Regions from separate parts of the Streptomyces sp. CA-135486 genome, predicted to be linked through region 2. Evidence: riboswitches for the same ligand, from Rfam matches in the RefSeq annotation. Region 2 holds a riboswitch; the other holds the start of a gene.

Region 1 (7,552 bases), on a different contig from region 2:
ACGACCGGGTGCGGGTGCGGACCGAGGTGGACAGGCTCGCTGACCGGTGCGTGCGGCGGCTGCGGGCGTCCGGGCACTCGGGGCGGACGATCGTGCTGAAGGTGCGGCGGTACGACTTCTCGACGCTGACGCGCTCGGAGACGCTGCGCGGGCCGACGGACGACCCCGCGGTGGTGCGGGAGGCCGCGGGGCGGCTGCTGGAGGCCGTGGACACCACGGGCGGGGTGCGGCTGCTCGGGGTCGGCGTGAGCGGGCTCGCGGACTACACCCAGGAGGATCTGTTCGCTCAGGCCGCCGCCGCCGACGAGCAGGCTGAAGCCGTTCCCGAGGAAGCGGCGGCGGAGGCCGAACAGGGGGCGCAGGAGGCAGAGGAGGCGGCCGGGACGGAGCCGGAGGTGCCCTCGGAGCGGCGCTGGGCAGCCGGGTACGACGTACGGCACGCCGAATACGGGGCGGGATGGGTGCAGGGCAGCGGCGTCGGCCGGGTCACCGTGCGGTTCGAGGAGCCTGGGTCGCCGCCCGGTCGCGTACGCACCTTCCGGGTGGACGATCCGGACCTGGAATTGTCCGATCCGCTGCCGCTGGTGCCGCTGCCCCCGTCCGGGCCGGAGCCGGGTCAGTCCTCCTGGCCGGCCACACGGCCGAAGGAGGTGTCGTCCGAGGAGGGCGGGGGACCCGAGGGGGGTGCGGGACCTGAGGAGGGTGCCGGCGTCTCGGGCGGCGCGGAGAGCTCGAGGCCGTAGTGGTGGTAGAGCTGCAGCTCCTGCTCGGGGGAGAGATGACGGCCGACTCCGAAGTCCGGTGCGTCCTTGATCAGCGAGCGCTCGTACGGGACGTGCAGGGTGTCGTCGACGACCTTGCTCGGCTCCAGCGGGACGAAGGCGTCCCGGCTGAACAGGCCGGTGCGCACAGCCGCCCACTCGGGGACACCCGTGGCGTCGTCCAGATACACCTCGTCCACAGTCCCGATCTTGGTGCCGTTGCGGTCGAACGCCTTGCGGCCGATCAGGCTGCGCGGATCGATGTCGGTCTGCACGGTCCCTCCAATTGGTCGCAACTGCTGATTAAATACTACAAAAGTGCACATCGGGGGCGTCGGCCACTTGAGCGATCGACGAGGGGGCGCGCTGGTACCCTGGCAAGCGGCTGCTGACCCTGTGCGGGAGAGTCCACCGGTGACGTACCGGCTGGCGCCGAAGGAGCAAATCCTCCCCGGAATCTCTCAGGCCCCCGTACCGCACGGACGAGGTCACTCTGGAAAGCAGGGCGGGTGTCGGACGGCAACCGCTCTCACCGACGGTGAAAGCCGGGGCGCCTCGTGCGCGCCGGTGAAGCTCTCAGGTTGAGATGACAGAGGGGGAGGCCGTCCGGGCATCCGCGCCGGATGCCCCTCGTAGGTCGCGTCAGACCAGGAGGCCTCCTTAATGACCGCCAACCGCATTCCGCTCTCCCAGCTTGAGCGCGGCACCCCCTTCGAGCAGCGCCACATCGGGCCGGACGCCGGGGCCCAGGCCAAGATGCTGGCACACGTCGGGTACGGCTCGCTCGACGAGCTGACCGCCGCCGCGGTGCCTGATGTGATCAAGAGCGCGGAGGCGCTGAACCTCCCGGACGCGCGCACCGAGGCCGACGTCCTCGCCGAGCTGCGCACTCTTGCCGACCGCAATCAGGTGCTCGCGCCGATGATCGGCCTCGGCTACTACGGCACCTTCACGCCGCCGGTCATTCTGCGCAACGTCATGGAGAACCCGGCCTGGTACACCGCGTACACGCCCTACCAGCCGGAGATCTCCCAGGGCCGGCTCGAGGCGCTGCTCAACTTCCAGACGATGGTCGCCGACCTGACCGGGCTGCCCACCTCCGGCGCCTCACTGCTCGACGAGAGCACCGCCGCCGCCGAGGCCATGTCGCTCGCCCGCCGGGTCGGCAAGGTCAAGAACGGCGTCTTCCTGGTCGACGCCGACGCCCTGCCGCAGACCATCGCGGTGATAGAGACCCGTGCCGAACCGACCGGCGTCGAGGTCGTCACCGCCGACCTGAGCGAAGGCATCCCGGCCGAGATCGCCGAGCGCGGCGTCTTCGGTGTGCTGCTCCAGTACCCGGGCGCGTCCGGTGCCGTACGCGACATCAAGCCCCTCATCGAGCAGGCGCACGAGCTCGGCGCGATCGTCACCGTGGCCGCCGATCTGCTGGCGCTGACCCTGCTCACCTCGCCGGGCGAGCTGGGCGCCGACATCGCCGTGGGCACCACGCAGCGCTTCGGCGTCCCGATGGGCTTCGGCGGCCCGCACGCCGGTTACATGGCCGTACGCGAGAAGTTCGCGCGCAGCCTGCCCGGCCGACTGGTGGGTGTCTCCGTCGACGCCGACGGCAACAAGGCGTACCGGCTCGCGCTGCAGACCCGTGAGCAGCACATCCGCCGGGAGAAGGCCACCAGCAACATCTGCACCGCCCAGGTGCTGCTCGCCGTCATGGCGGGGATGTACGCCGTCTACCACGGCCCCGAGGGCCTGCGCTCGATCGCGCAGCGCACCCACCGGTACGCGAGCCTGCTCGCCGCGGGCCTGCGGGCCGGTGGCGTGGAGGTCGTGCACGGGTCGTACTTCGACACGCTGACCGCCCGGGTGCCCGCCAAGGGCGCCGAGGTGGTCGCCGCCGCCCGCGAGGGCGGGGTCAACCTCCATCTCGTCGACGCCGACACCGTCTCCATCGCCTGCGACGAGACCACGGGACGTACGCAACTGACCGCCGTATGGGCAGCCTTCGGCGTCGAGGGTGACATCGAGACGCTGGACGCGGCGACCGCGGACCCGCTGCCCGAGTCGCTGCTGCGGACCGACGACTACCTCACGCATCCGGTCTTCCACCAGCACCGTTCCGAGACGGCGATGCTGCGCTATCTGCGCAGGCTGGCCGACCGGGACTACGCGCTGGACCGCGGCATGATCCCGCTCGGCTCCTGCACGATGAAGCTGAACGCGACCACCGAGATGGAGCCGGTCACCTGGCCGGAGTTCGGACAGATCCATCCCTTTGCGCCGGTCGAGCAGGCCGAGGGGTACCTCACGCTCATCCATGAGCTGGAGGAACGCCTGGCCGAGGTCACCGGGTACGACGCGGTGTCCATCCAGCCCAACGCCGGCTCGCAGGGCGAGCTCGCCGGCCTGCTCGCCGTGCGCGCGTACCACCGCGCCAACGGCGACACCCAGCGCACCGTCTGTCTCATCCCGTCCTCGGCGCACGGCACCAACGCCGCCAGCGCCGTGATGGCCGGTATGAAGGTCGTCGTGGTCAAGACCGCCGACGACGGCGAGGTCGACGCCGAGGACCTGCGCGCCAAGATCGAGCAGTACCGCGACGAGCTCTCGGTCCTGATGATCACCTACCCGTCCACGCACGGTGTGTTCGAGGAGCACGTCGCCGACATCTGCGCCCAGGTGCACGACGCCGGCGGCCAGGTGTACGTCGACGGCGCCAACCTCAACGCGCTGGTGGGCCTCGCCAGGCCCGGCAGGTTCGGCGGCGACGTCTCACATCTCAACCTGCACAAGACCTTCTGCATCCCGCACGGCGGCGGCGGCCCCGGCGTCGGTCCGGTGGGCGTACGGGCGCACCTCGCCCCGTTCCTCCCGAACCACCCGCTCCAGCCGACCGCGGGGCCCGAGACGGGCGTGGGACCGATCTCGGCCGCACCGTGGGGCTCGGCGGGTATCCTGCCGATCTCCTGGGCGTACGTACGTCTCATGGGTGGCGAGGGCCTCAAGCGTGCGACACAGGTCGCCGTACTCGCGGCCAACTACATCGCCAAGCGCCTGGAGCCGCACTACCCGGTGCTCTACACCGGCCCGGCCGGTCTGGTCGCGCACGAGTGCATCGTCGATCTCCGGCCGATTTCGAAGGCGGCCGGCGTCAGCGTCGACGACATCGCCAAGCGTCTGATCGACTACGGCTTCCACGCGCCGACGATGTCCTTCCCGGTGGCCGGCACGCTGATGATCGAGCCCACCGAGAGCGAGGACCTGAACGAGATCGACCGCTTCTGTGACGCGATGATCGCGATCCGCGGCGAGATCGAGAAGGTCGCGTCCGGCGAGTGGCCCGCGCAGGACAATCCGCTGAGCAACGCCCCGCACACCGCGGCGGCGCTGGGCGGTGAGTGGGCACATGCCTACAGCCGCGACGAGGCGGTCTTCCCGGCAGGCGTGAGTGCCGCGGACAAGTACTGGCCGCCGGTGCGCCGGATCGACGGTGCGTTCGGCGACCGTAACCTCGTCTGCTCCTGCCCGCCGATGGACGAGTACGAGGGCTGACAGTCTCGGCCGACGGCGGCGCGCATGCGTGGGGGCCGGTGCGGAGATTCAGTCTCCGGGCCGGCCCCTTGTCGTACGTGACGGACCTAGGCGGCCGTCATCACCTCGCGCGGCCGGTGCGGCGCGATGATCTGCCCGTCCGGCAGCAGCTCGCCGGTGTCCTCGAAGAGCAGGACGCCGTTGCACAGCAGGCTCCAGCCCTGCTCCGGGTGGTGCGCCATGAGGCGCGCCGCTTCCCGATCGGGTGAGTCGGATGTCGGGCAGGCTGGCTGGTGCTGGCACATGGGTGGGTTCTTTCGCTGCGGTGTAGTGAGTGTCCTGCGGCTCGATGAGGTGTTCATGGCCGCCCCCCGTATCTGTCGGTCGGATCCCAGTGTTGCCCCACGGGCGCCAATCCGCAGGGATTTCGCGGCAGCTCTACTTACTGGTTAATGACGTATCACCCGCGCGGACGGTTCAGCTCAACTTCATTGTCCTTCTGGGTGGTTCGCTGTGGCCGTTACGGGCTAGTCCACCTGAGGCAGGAGTGCGCCCCGCGACCGGAGGGTCACGGGGCGCGAGCAGCGCTCGAGGCGGGCGCGAAGAAGGTTCGAGGGGCGCGCCCCTCAGGCGGGTGAGCCGAGCAGCCGGGCCGGTGCGAGCCGCAGGGTCATCACCGGCAGCAGATCGGCGACCCGGTGCGGATGGTGCGCGGCGATGCCCGGCGGCGCGGGCGCGAGCGGCACCAGTACGTCCGTCGGCCGGGGGGTGCCGGCCGAGGCATCGGCGTCCGTGTCGCCGTGCAGCCAGAGGGTGAGCATGTAGAGCTCGGGGATAGACAGCAGCCGTGGCTGGAAGTGGGTTCTCATCGACTCGGCCTGGCGAAGCGCCCGTTCGGTGGAGCTGAGGTAGGGGCCTTCGAAGAAGTGCGAGAAGGTCCAGCCGTCGGGGGTGAGCACGGTCTCCGCCGCTGCCACGGCGCGTTCGCCGTTGCGGATCAGGAAGCGCCAGCCCGTCAGGCGGGTGTACGGGGTGGTGCTGCTCGGCACGATCTGATCCAGTACATGGACAGGGAGGGGCAGTTCGGGGCTCAGAGGTCCCTGGACGGACCGGAGAGCGGGGGTGCGGGCCTCGTGGACGGCCGTGGGAGAGCCGAGTGCCGCGAGGACGCAACGCAGGGCGGGCGCGGGAGCCGGGGGGACATGCAGCGGCATGATGGGTCGCCTCTCACTTCGGAGACACGTTGATGCAAGGGGGAGGTGCGGACGGCACTGTCAGCGTTTGGGGGCCAGAGGGGGCCGGAAAGGCCACCGGGCGCCAACTCTCTGCCTCGTAAGCAAAGTTTATACGACACGTGTTCTCGCAGTGTTTCTGCTAGCGCTCGTGCGTATTTCCGGTAATGCGATATCAGGTCCCCCTGATGCGGAGTTTCTGCCGATTTCTTCATGGCCGCAAGGCCCCGGCCTGGGATTTTACCGGAGGCGCGGTAGGCTGAAACGCGTCGGCATTTTTCACCAGGCATCGGGCAATGGTAACTGCGCACTGCATCATGCCGAGTGAATGTGCCACTCGGCCAATGTCACCACACTACCGGCAGCGGACCGCCCGTGGGGCGTTACAGATCAGCTCGTGTGGGCATTATCGTCCGTGACGCGAGCGGCCGATGCTGCGTGATGCCCACTCGAGGAGGGACGCTTCGATGGGGGAGAAGGTCGTGGCAGGCGGGTTCGACCTGTCCGATCGGCAAAGGTACCGGAGGAAGTTGCAGCAGTGCCTCGCGGGACTCGGGAGGCTGCTGGCCGAGAAGAGGTTCGACCGGCCCCGGAATCTCATGGGCCTTGAGATCGAGCTGAATCTCGCAGGCGCCGACGGACTGCCGCGGATGGTGAATGCGGAGGTTCTGGAACGTATCGCGAGCCGCGATTTCCAGACCGAGCTCGGAATGTTCAACCTGGAAGTAAATATCGTTCCGCACCGGCTGAGCGGGCGCGTTCTCGACCAGCTGGCAGAGGAGTTGCGCACCGGACTCGGATATGCCCACCGGAAAGCTGCCGAGATCGGCTCGGGGATCGTGATGATCGGAATTCTTCCGACGCTCGCCCAGCATGATCTGGTCTCCGCGAACCTTTCGGACGTCGACAGGTACGCACTGCTCAACGAGCAGATTGTCGCGGCCCGCGGCGAGGAGTTCATGCTCGATATCGACGGTGTGGAGCGGCTGACCTGCACCTCGGCGTCGATTGCCCCTGAGTCGGCCTGCACCTCCGTACAGCTGCACCTCCAGGTGACGCCCGCGCGGTTCGCGGACGTGTGGAACGCCGCTCAGGCCGTGGCCGCCGTCCAGGTCGCCGTCGGCGCCAACTCGCCCTTCCTGTTCGGCAGGGAGCTCTGGCGAGAGTCCAGGCCACCGCTGTTCCAGCAGGCCACCGACACCCGGCCGCCGGAACTCCAGGCCCAGGGCGTGCGCCCGCGGACCTGGTTCGGCGAGCGGTGGGTGAACTCCGCGTACGACCTGTTCGAGGAGAATCTGCGCTACTTCCCGGCCCTGCTGCCGATCTGCGGCGAGGAGGAGGACCCGCTGCGGGTGCTCGACGACGGCGGCGTCCCCGGGCTCCAGGAGCTCGTTCTGCACAACGGCACCGTGTACCGCTGGAACCGGCCGGTGTACGGAGTCGTCGACGGCGTGCCCCATCTGCGGGTGGAGAACCGCGTGCTGCCCGCCGGGCCCACGGTCACCGATGTGGTCGCCAACGCCGCCTTCTACTACGGTCTGGTGCGCGCTCTCGCCGAAGATGCCAGGCCGGTGTGGAGCAGGCTGCCCTTCGCCGCCGCGGCCGACAACTTCGACACCGCGTGTCGTCACGGCATCGACGCCGAGCTCCAGTGGCCGCGCCCGGGGCGGGCCGGCGGCATCTCTCGGGTGCCCGCCGTCAAGCTCGTACGGGACGAACTGCTGCCGCTGGCCGCAGCGGGGCTCGACGCGTGGCACGTCGAGCCCGCAGACCGCGACTACTACCTCAACGTCATCGAGGAGCGGTGCAAGCGGCGGGTGAACGGGGCCTCGTGGCAGGCCGACACCTTCCACAGGGCCCTGGAGGCCGGTCTGGAACGGGACGCCGCCCTGGCCGCCACCACCCGGCGCTACAGCGAGCTGATGCATCAGGGGGAGCCGGTGCACACCTGGCCGGTGGGCTTCCCGGGTTCGGCCCCGGGCTCGGGCGCCGTCCCCGATGCTCAGTTCTGACACTCAATTCTGGGCGGAG
Region 2 (7,552 bases):
GAACGCCACATGCGTCAGGTCGACCACCACTTGGTGCTCGCGTATGGCGGTGACGACATCCAGATACGCCCCGATCAGCGTGGCCGCGGCAATGTCGATCTCACCGTGCAGCTCGACGACCGTACGGGTACGGCTGCGGTAGACGCGGCCGTACGGCCCCGGAAGGGGCACGCGTAAGTCGTACGAGCTGGAAGTCAGCCCCTCGGTCATGGCTGTGCCTCCTTGCTGCGGCGGGCGTGGTCTGGCGGCCGGGAGCCTGGGTGAACAGGACCCGACACTAGTGCGAGGCACTGGGGGCGCGGAGGAGAAAAAACGTTCGGAGCTCTCGAAACTCCCTCGTGCGGGTGAACTCTCGTGAACTGGCTTGACCGCCGAGGCGGGTGGCGGTGACGATCACCCGCCGATGTACTCCCCACCCACCCACTGACCCCTCGCTGAGCCCTGCCGCCGGGGTCTAGCACTCGATGATGTTCACCGCGAGGCCGCCGCGCGCGGTCTCCTTGTACTTCACCGACATGTCCGCGCCCGTGTCCTTCATCGTCTTGATGACCTTGTCCAGCGAGACCTTGTGGCTGCCGTCCCCGCGCATTGCCATCCTCGCCGCCGTCACGGCCTTCACCGCCGCCATGCCGTTGCGCTCGATGCACGGGATCTGGACCAGGCCGCCGACCGGGTCACAGGTCAGCCCGAGGTTGTGCTCCATGCCGATCTCGGCTGCGTTCTCGACCTGCTCGGGGGTGCCGCCGAGCACCTCCGCGAGTGCGCCCGCAGCCATCGAACAGGCGGAGCCGACCTCGCCCTGGCAGCCGACCTCGGCGCCCGAGATCGAGGCGTTCTCCTTGAAGAGCATGCCGATCGCGCCCGCGGCGAGCAGGAAGCGGACCACGCCCTCCTCGTCGGCGCCGGGCACGAAGTTCATGTAGTAGTGCAGCACCGCCGGGATGATGCCCGCGGCGCCGTTGGTGGGGGCGGTCACGACGCGCCCGCCCGCGGCGTTCTCCTCGTTCACGGCCATCGCGTACAGAGTGATCCACTCCATGGCGCGGGCCTGCGGGTCGCCCTCGGCGCGCAGCTGGCGCGCGGAGTTCGCCGCGCGGCGGCGGACCTTGAGGCCGCCGGGCAGGATGCCCTCGCGGGACATGCCGCGCGAGACACAGGCCTGCATGACCCGCCAGATCTCCAGGAGTCCCTCGCGGATCTCGTCCTCGGAGCGCCAGGCCTTCTCGTTGTCCAGCATCAGGGCGGAGATGGAGAGGCCGGTGTCCTTGGCCATCCGCAGCAGCTCGTCGCCGGTGCGGAAGGGGTGCTTCAGCACGGTGTCGTCGAGCACGATCCGGTCCTCGCCGACGGCGTCCTCGTCGACGACGAAGCCGCCGCCCACCGAGTAGTACGTCTTCTCCAGAACCGTTTCGCCCTTTGCGTCGTACGCGAAGACCGTCATGCCGTTGGCGTGGTACGGCAGCGCCTTGCGGCGGTGCAGGATCAGGTTCTTGTCGAAGTCGAAGTCGATCTCGTGCATGCCGAGGATGTTGATGCGTCCTCGCTGCTTGATCCGCTCCACCTGCTCGTCGGCGGTCTCGACGTCGACCGTACGGGGGGAATTGCCCTCAAGCCCGAGCAGGACTGCCTTCGGGGTGCCGTGGCCGTGGCCGGTCGCGCCCAGGGAGCCGAAGAGCTCGGCGCGTATCGCGGTGGTGTGGGCCAGCAGACCCTCGTTCTTGAGCCGCCGCGCAAACATGCGGGCGGCGCGCATCGGGCCCACCGTATGGGAGCTGGACGGGCCGATACCGATCGAGAACAGGTCGAAGACCGAGATGGCCACGGAGAACTCCTAGCGGGGTTGGTAGACGCCGTTGTCTGCCGGGTGGTGCAGAAGGCAGTACGTGGTGCGGGGCACCGCGCGCACGGTCCAGTGTGCGCGGTGCCCCATATGTTTTGCTTCGGGCTGTTACAGCCCAGGGTAAAGCGGGTGCTTCGCGGCCAGGGCGGTGACCCGGGTGCGCAGCGCCTCGGTGTCGTACGACGGCTTCAGCGCCTCGGCGATGATGTCCGCGACCTCGCGGAAGTCCTCGTCCTGGAAGCCGCGGGTGGCCAGCGCCGGGGTGCCGATCCGCAGACCCGAGGTGACCATCGGCGGCCGCGGGTCGTTCGGGATGGCGTTGCGGTTGACCGTGATGCCCACCTCGTGGAGCCGGTCCTCGGCCTGCTGGCCGTCCAGTTCGGAGTTGCGCAGGTCGACCAGGACCAGGTGCACGTCCGTGCCGCCCGACAGGACCGAGACCCCGTGCTCGGTCACATCGGCCTGGACCAGACGCTCGGCGAGGATCCGCGCGCCGTCCAGCGTGCGCTGCTGGCGCTCCTTGAAGTCGTCGGAGGCCGCGACCTTGAAGGAGACCGCCTTCGCCGCGATCACATGCTCCAGCGGACCGCCCTGCTGACCCGGGAAGACCGCGGAGTTGATCTTCTTGGCGAGCTCCTGCGTGGACAGGATGACGCCGCCGCGCGGACCGCCGAGGGTCTTGTGCGTGGTCGTGGTCACGACATGGGCGTGCGGCACGGGGTTGGGGTGCAGACCCGCGGCGACCAGACCCGCGAAGTGGGCCATGTCGACCATCAGATACGCGCCGACCTCGTCCGCGATCCGGCGGAAGGCCGCGAAGTCCAGCTGACGCGGGTACGCGGACCAGCCGGCCACGATCAGCTTCGGACGGGACTCCTTGGCGAGCCGCTCGACCTCGGCCATGTCGACCTGGCCGGTCTCGCTGTCCACGTGGTACGCGACCACGTTGTACAGCTTGCCGGAGAAGTTGATCTTCATTCCGTGGGTCAGATGACCGCCGTGGGCGAGGTTCAGACCCATGATCGTGTCGCCCGGCTTGAGCAGCGCGAACATCGCGGCCGCGTTCGCCTGGGCGCCCGAGTGCGGCTGGACGTTGGCGTGCTCGGCGCCGAACAGGGCCTTGATGCGGTCGATGGCGATCTGCTCGACGACATCGACGTGCTCGCAGCCGCCGTAGTAGCGACGGCCCGGGTAGCCCTCGGCGTACTTGTTGGTGAGGACGGAGCCCTGGGCCTCCATGACCGCGACCGGAGCGAAGTTCTCCGAGGCGATCATCTCGAGGGTGGACTGCTGGCGGTGGAGCTCGGCGTCGACAGCGGCGGCGACCTCCGGGTCCAGCTCATGGAGAGGGGTGTTGAGAAGCGACATCAGGCGGTCCCTAGGGTCGTGGTCAGCTGGCGAACTCGGTGTACTCGTCCGCGGAGAGCAGGTCCTTCGGCTCGTCCGCGACGCGCACCTTGAAGAGCCAGCCGCCCTCGAACGGTGCGGAGTTCACCAGCGACGGGTCGTCCACGACGTCCTGGTTCGCCTCGACGACCTCGCCGCTGACCGGCGAGTACAGGTCGCTGACGGACTTGGTCGACTCCAGCTCGCCGCAGGTCTCGCCCGCGGTCACCGTGTCACCGACCTCCGGGAGCTGTACGTAGACCACATCGCCGAGCGCGTTGGCCGCGTGCTCCGTGATGCCGACCGTCGACACGCCGTCCTCGGCGGCCGACAGCCACTCGTGCTCCTTGCTGTAGCGCAGCTGCTGGGGGTTGCTCATGACCTGAATTCTCCTGTACGCGGGGGAGTGCTGATGAACGATGACTCGGTGCGCAGTGTCACTTCTGGCGCTTGTAGAACGGCAGCGCCACGACCTCGTACGGCTCGTGCGTGCCGCGGATGTCGATGCCGACGCCGGGGGTGCCCGGGGCGGCGTGCGCCGCGTCCACATACGCGATGGCGATCGGCTTGCCGAGCGTGGGGGACGGAGCGCCGGAGGTGACCTCGCCGATCACCCGGCCGTCGGCGACCACGGTCATGCCGGCGCGGGGAACCCGGCGGCCTTCGGCGATCAGGCCGACGAGCTTGCGCGGCGGGTTGGTCTCCGCGCGCTCGGCCGCGGCGCGGAGCGCGTCCCGTCCGACGAAGTCCCCAGCCTTCTCGAACTTCACGACCCGGCCGAGGCCCGCGTCGAAGGGGGTCAGCGCGGTCGTCAGCTCGTGCCCGTACAGCGGCATGCCCGCCTCCAGGCGCAGCGTGTCGCGGCAGGAGAGCCCGCAGGGGATGAGGCCCACCGGGGCGCCCGCCTCGGTCAGTGCCTGCCAGAGCTTCTCGGCGTGCTGCGGCTCGACGAAGAGCTCGAAGCCGTCCTCGCCGGTGTAGCCGGTGCGGGCGATCAGCGCGGGGACGCCGGCGACCGTGCCGGGCAGGCCCGCGTAGTACTTGAGACCGTTCAGGTCGGCGTCGGTGAGGGACTTCAGGATGCCGGGGGACTGAGGGCCCTGGACGGCGATCAGCGCGTACGCTTCACGGTCGTCGCGCACCTCGGCGTCGAAGCCCTCGGCGCGTGCGGTCAGGGCGTCCAGCACCACCTGGGCGTTGCCCGCGTTGGCGACGACCATGTACTCGGTCTCGCCGAGGCGGTAGACGATCAGGTCGTCGACGATCCCGCCGTCCTGCTGACAGATCATGGTGTAGCGCGCGCGGCCCACGGCGACGGAGCCGATGTTGCCCACCAGCGCATGGTCGAGGAGGCCCGCGGCCTGCGGTCCGGTGACGGTGATCTCGCCCATGTGCGAGAGGTCGAAGAGACCGGCCTTGGTACGTACGGCGTTGTGCTCGTCGCGCTCACTGCCGTACCGCAGCGGCATGTCCCAGCCCGCGAAGTCGGTCATGGTCGCACCGAGCGAACGGTGCAGGGCATCGAGGGCGGTGAGACGGGGGGCGTTGCTCATAGATGTGGCTCCCAGGGCAGGCCGGCGAGGACAATCCTCCCCATCTGTCATCGGAACCTGAGAGGTTCGTCTCGACCGCACATAGTGGTGGTCGTGACTTGCACCTTGGGTGGAGCCACTCGACAGCGGCTCGCTTTTCAGATCTGCCTCATCACACGCGGTACGGGGCCTGAGAGATTCAAGGGAGGAACTTGCTCCTTCGGCGCCCGGCACACAGTGGCCAGGACTCTCCCGCGCGGATTCAAGCGGCCGGTATGCAGTTGGCGGGCACATCATTGCACGCATCGCCGCCATGTGGGGTGTCCGGCCCCGATCCGGGCAGCCGCACTTCACGGGCAGTCCACAGCTGCAAAACGGTTGTGCCACATTACTAATTCTTTACACTTCATGGGCAAGGGTGAAGGTGACCCGAGACAGGGGAGGGCGATGACGGTGCAGCGGTCCGGTGCATACGTGACGACCGCGGGGGTGTCCGTCCAGCAGGACGCGCCCGTGCGGGAGCTTTTCGAGGCGCCCCTTCCCGTGCTGCGCGACCTGAGAGACCGCTCCGGGCGCAGTCCGCACACCCTGGGCTTCGCCGACGGCGATGTCGTGGTCGTCTCCGGCCTGCCGGGCAGCGGAAAGTCCACGCTGATCAGACAAGCGGCGAGCGGCAGGGGGATCGACTCGCAGGACACCCGGGACCGCTGGGACGCGTGGATGCCGCGGCTGCTGCCGTACGCCGTCTACCGCCCGCTGGTTCGGATCGCCCACTACGCGGGACTGCGGCGCGCGCTCCGTTCCGGCCTGGGCGTGGTCGTGCACGACTGCGGCACCCAGGCCTGGGTGCGGCGCTGGCTGGCCCGGGAGGCGCGCCGCCGCGGCAGCGGCCTCCATCTGGTGCTGCTCGACGTCACGCCGGCCGTGGCCAGGGAGGGGCAGCGCGAGCGCGGCCGCGGGGTCTCCGGCTATGCCTTCGCCCGGCACAGACGGGCTGTGGGCCGGCTGATCCGCGACGCGGAGGCGGGGCGGCTGCCCGCGGGCTGCGCATCGGCCGTCCTGCTGGACCGGGACGCGGCGGCGGCGCTGACGCGGGTGGGCTTCGAGGAGTCGTAGTGCGGTGCGCGGCTTCTCGCGGCCACCATTCGGGCCCGACTGCGTGCCGCGCGGTCGCGGCGCTAGGGTCGGTGGCGCAAGACCGGAGAAAGCCGGGGGAGAAGGACGCACATGCACACACCGGAGCAGGCCCATCCGCATCCGTACGGCGGCTGGCCGGCGAACGAGCTCGAAGAGGTGCTCGGCGCATCCCTCGGCAACGCCTCGGCCGGCGGCCGTCTCGTCGAGGTGCTCGGCCGCAGCCACATCTGGGTGCCGCTGCCCAACGGGGGCAGCCCCGACAGCCCCAACCTCGACCTGCCCACGATGGACATCGAGGGCGCCGCGTACGTTCCTGTCTACAGCTCCGAGCAGCAGTTCATGGCATGCGTCGGCAGCCATATGCCCTTCACCGTCGCCCCCGCCCGCGAATTCGCCCGGGGGCTGCCCCCGCAGCTCGGCATCGCGGTGAACCCGGACGGCGCCGTCGGCGCCCCGCTGCCGCCGCCCGCCGTCGCCGAGTTGTGCCGGGTGGGACGCACTCTGCTGGACGGGCCCGCGACAGGCGGCCGGGTGCGGCTCTTCGAGCCGGACTGGCAGGAGGAGCCGGTCGACTTCCTCGCCGCCGCGGCCGGTGAGTTCGAGGCCTCCGGTGTCGTCCTCACCGCCCGCCGTGCCCTCGCTTCCGTCGAGGGCGATCCGCCCACCCTGTTCATCGGCGTCCAGCTGTCCTCCTGGGAGGGCGCGGACCGCAACGCCCCCATGGACGCGCTCGGCCGGGCGCTGGGCCGGGCACAGGTGTGCTGGCCCGTCAATCTCGTACTTCTGGATGTGGCGCAGGACCCTGTCGGAGAGTGGATGCTTGAGCGGCTGCGGCCCTTCTACCAACGACAGCACGTGTAGTCGTCAAGTGGGTGTCAGGGCTGCCGTTTAAGCTGGAATGGTCGATCGAAGAGGGGCGGAACCCAGGGTGAGTGCGTCAGGCACCGCGGCGGCGGGGCAGGTCGAGCACATGCTGCGCCAGGTGACACCCGGACGCTACGACGCGTACGAGGCGCTGCTGCACGCGATCGCCGACCCGGCGAGCAGCAGGCTCTGGATGCTGCTCTGGCACGGCCAGGCCGGCTCGCCCGACGCCCAGTACGGGAACATGGAGGTCGACGGCGTCGGCTACGCGCCGTGCGTCACCTCCGCCCAGGAGCTCGCCGTCTCCGGCTGGAACCGCGCCCACGAAGTGATCAGCGGCCCCGACGTTGCCCGCGCCCTGTACCCCGAGCGCTGGGGGATCTGGCTCAACCCGCACGCACCCGGCGGCGGTGTGGGCATCCCCTGGCTGGATCTGCGCCGGATCGCGACCGGCCTCGACCGGATGCCCGCCGGACCCCTGCGGCTGTCCGAACCGGCCGTCGACATGCCGCATTTCTACGCCCTGCTCTCGCAGAACGCCCACCGCACCCCCGCGGTCCGCTCGTTGCGCCGCGCCTGGGTGCAGCCCGCGCTCGGCGCTCCGTACCTCGCCATCGGGCTCGATCTGTACGACACGAGCAGACAGTCCGTGGACACGGTGCGGGCGATGATGCAGCAGTCGATCGGTTCCGTGCCGGACGGGCTGCCGGTCTCCACGGTCGCGATGTCCGACGAGTACGACCCGGTCACGATGTGGCTGCGGGCCAACGCCCGTCCCTTCTACGACCGTGAC

What was found. Region 2 has a riboswitch for glycine ahead of gcvT (glycine cleavage system aminomethyltransferase GcvT). Riboswitches for the same ligand answer to the same signal wherever they lie in the genome.
Region 1: another riboswitch for glycine. It lies ahead of gcvP (aminomethyl-transferring glycine dehydrogenase); the one in region 2 lies ahead of gcvT (glycine cleavage system aminomethyltransferase GcvT).

The regions. Positions count from the first base shown of each region.
Region 1 covers NZ_JBNJMM010000001.1:2,917,886-2,925,437, forward strand. The annotation lists partial or broken gene ACQEVG_RS13230 (DNA polymerase IV) at 1-587, shown strand, start outside; gene ACQEVG_RS13235 (PRC-barrel domain-containing protein) at 617-1,048, opposite strand; glycine riboswitch at 1,151-1,248, shown strand; gene gcvP (aminomethyl-transferring glycine dehydrogenase) at 1,425-4,310, shown strand; gene ACQEVG_RS13245 (DUF5999 family protein) at 4,397-4,594, opposite strand; gene ACQEVG_RS13250 (hypothetical protein) at 4,916-5,503, opposite strand; gene ACQEVG_RS13255 (glutamate-cysteine ligase family protein) at 5,989-7,533, shown strand; gene ACQEVG_RS13260 (substrate-binding domain-containing protein) at 7,537-7,552, opposite strand, start outside.
Region 2 covers NZ_JBNJMM010000002.1:1,687,599-1,695,150, forward strand. The annotation lists gene ACQEVG_RS27110 (STAS domain-containing protein) at 1-210, opposite strand, end outside; gene ACQEVG_RS27115 (L-serine ammonia-lyase) at 455-1,822, opposite strand; gene glyA (serine hydroxymethyltransferase) at 1,949-3,208, opposite strand; gene gcvH (glycine cleavage system protein GcvH) at 3,231-3,605, opposite strand; gene gcvT (glycine cleavage system aminomethyltransferase GcvT) at 3,664-4,779, opposite strand; glycine riboswitch at 4,928-5,023, opposite strand; gene ACQEVG_RS27135 (AAA family ATPase) at 5,206-5,874, shown strand; gene ACQEVG_RS27140 (enhanced serine sensitivity protein SseB) at 5,986-6,756, shown strand; gene ACQEVG_RS27145 (enhanced serine sensitivity protein SseB C-terminal domain-containing protein) at 6,824-7,552, shown strand, end outside.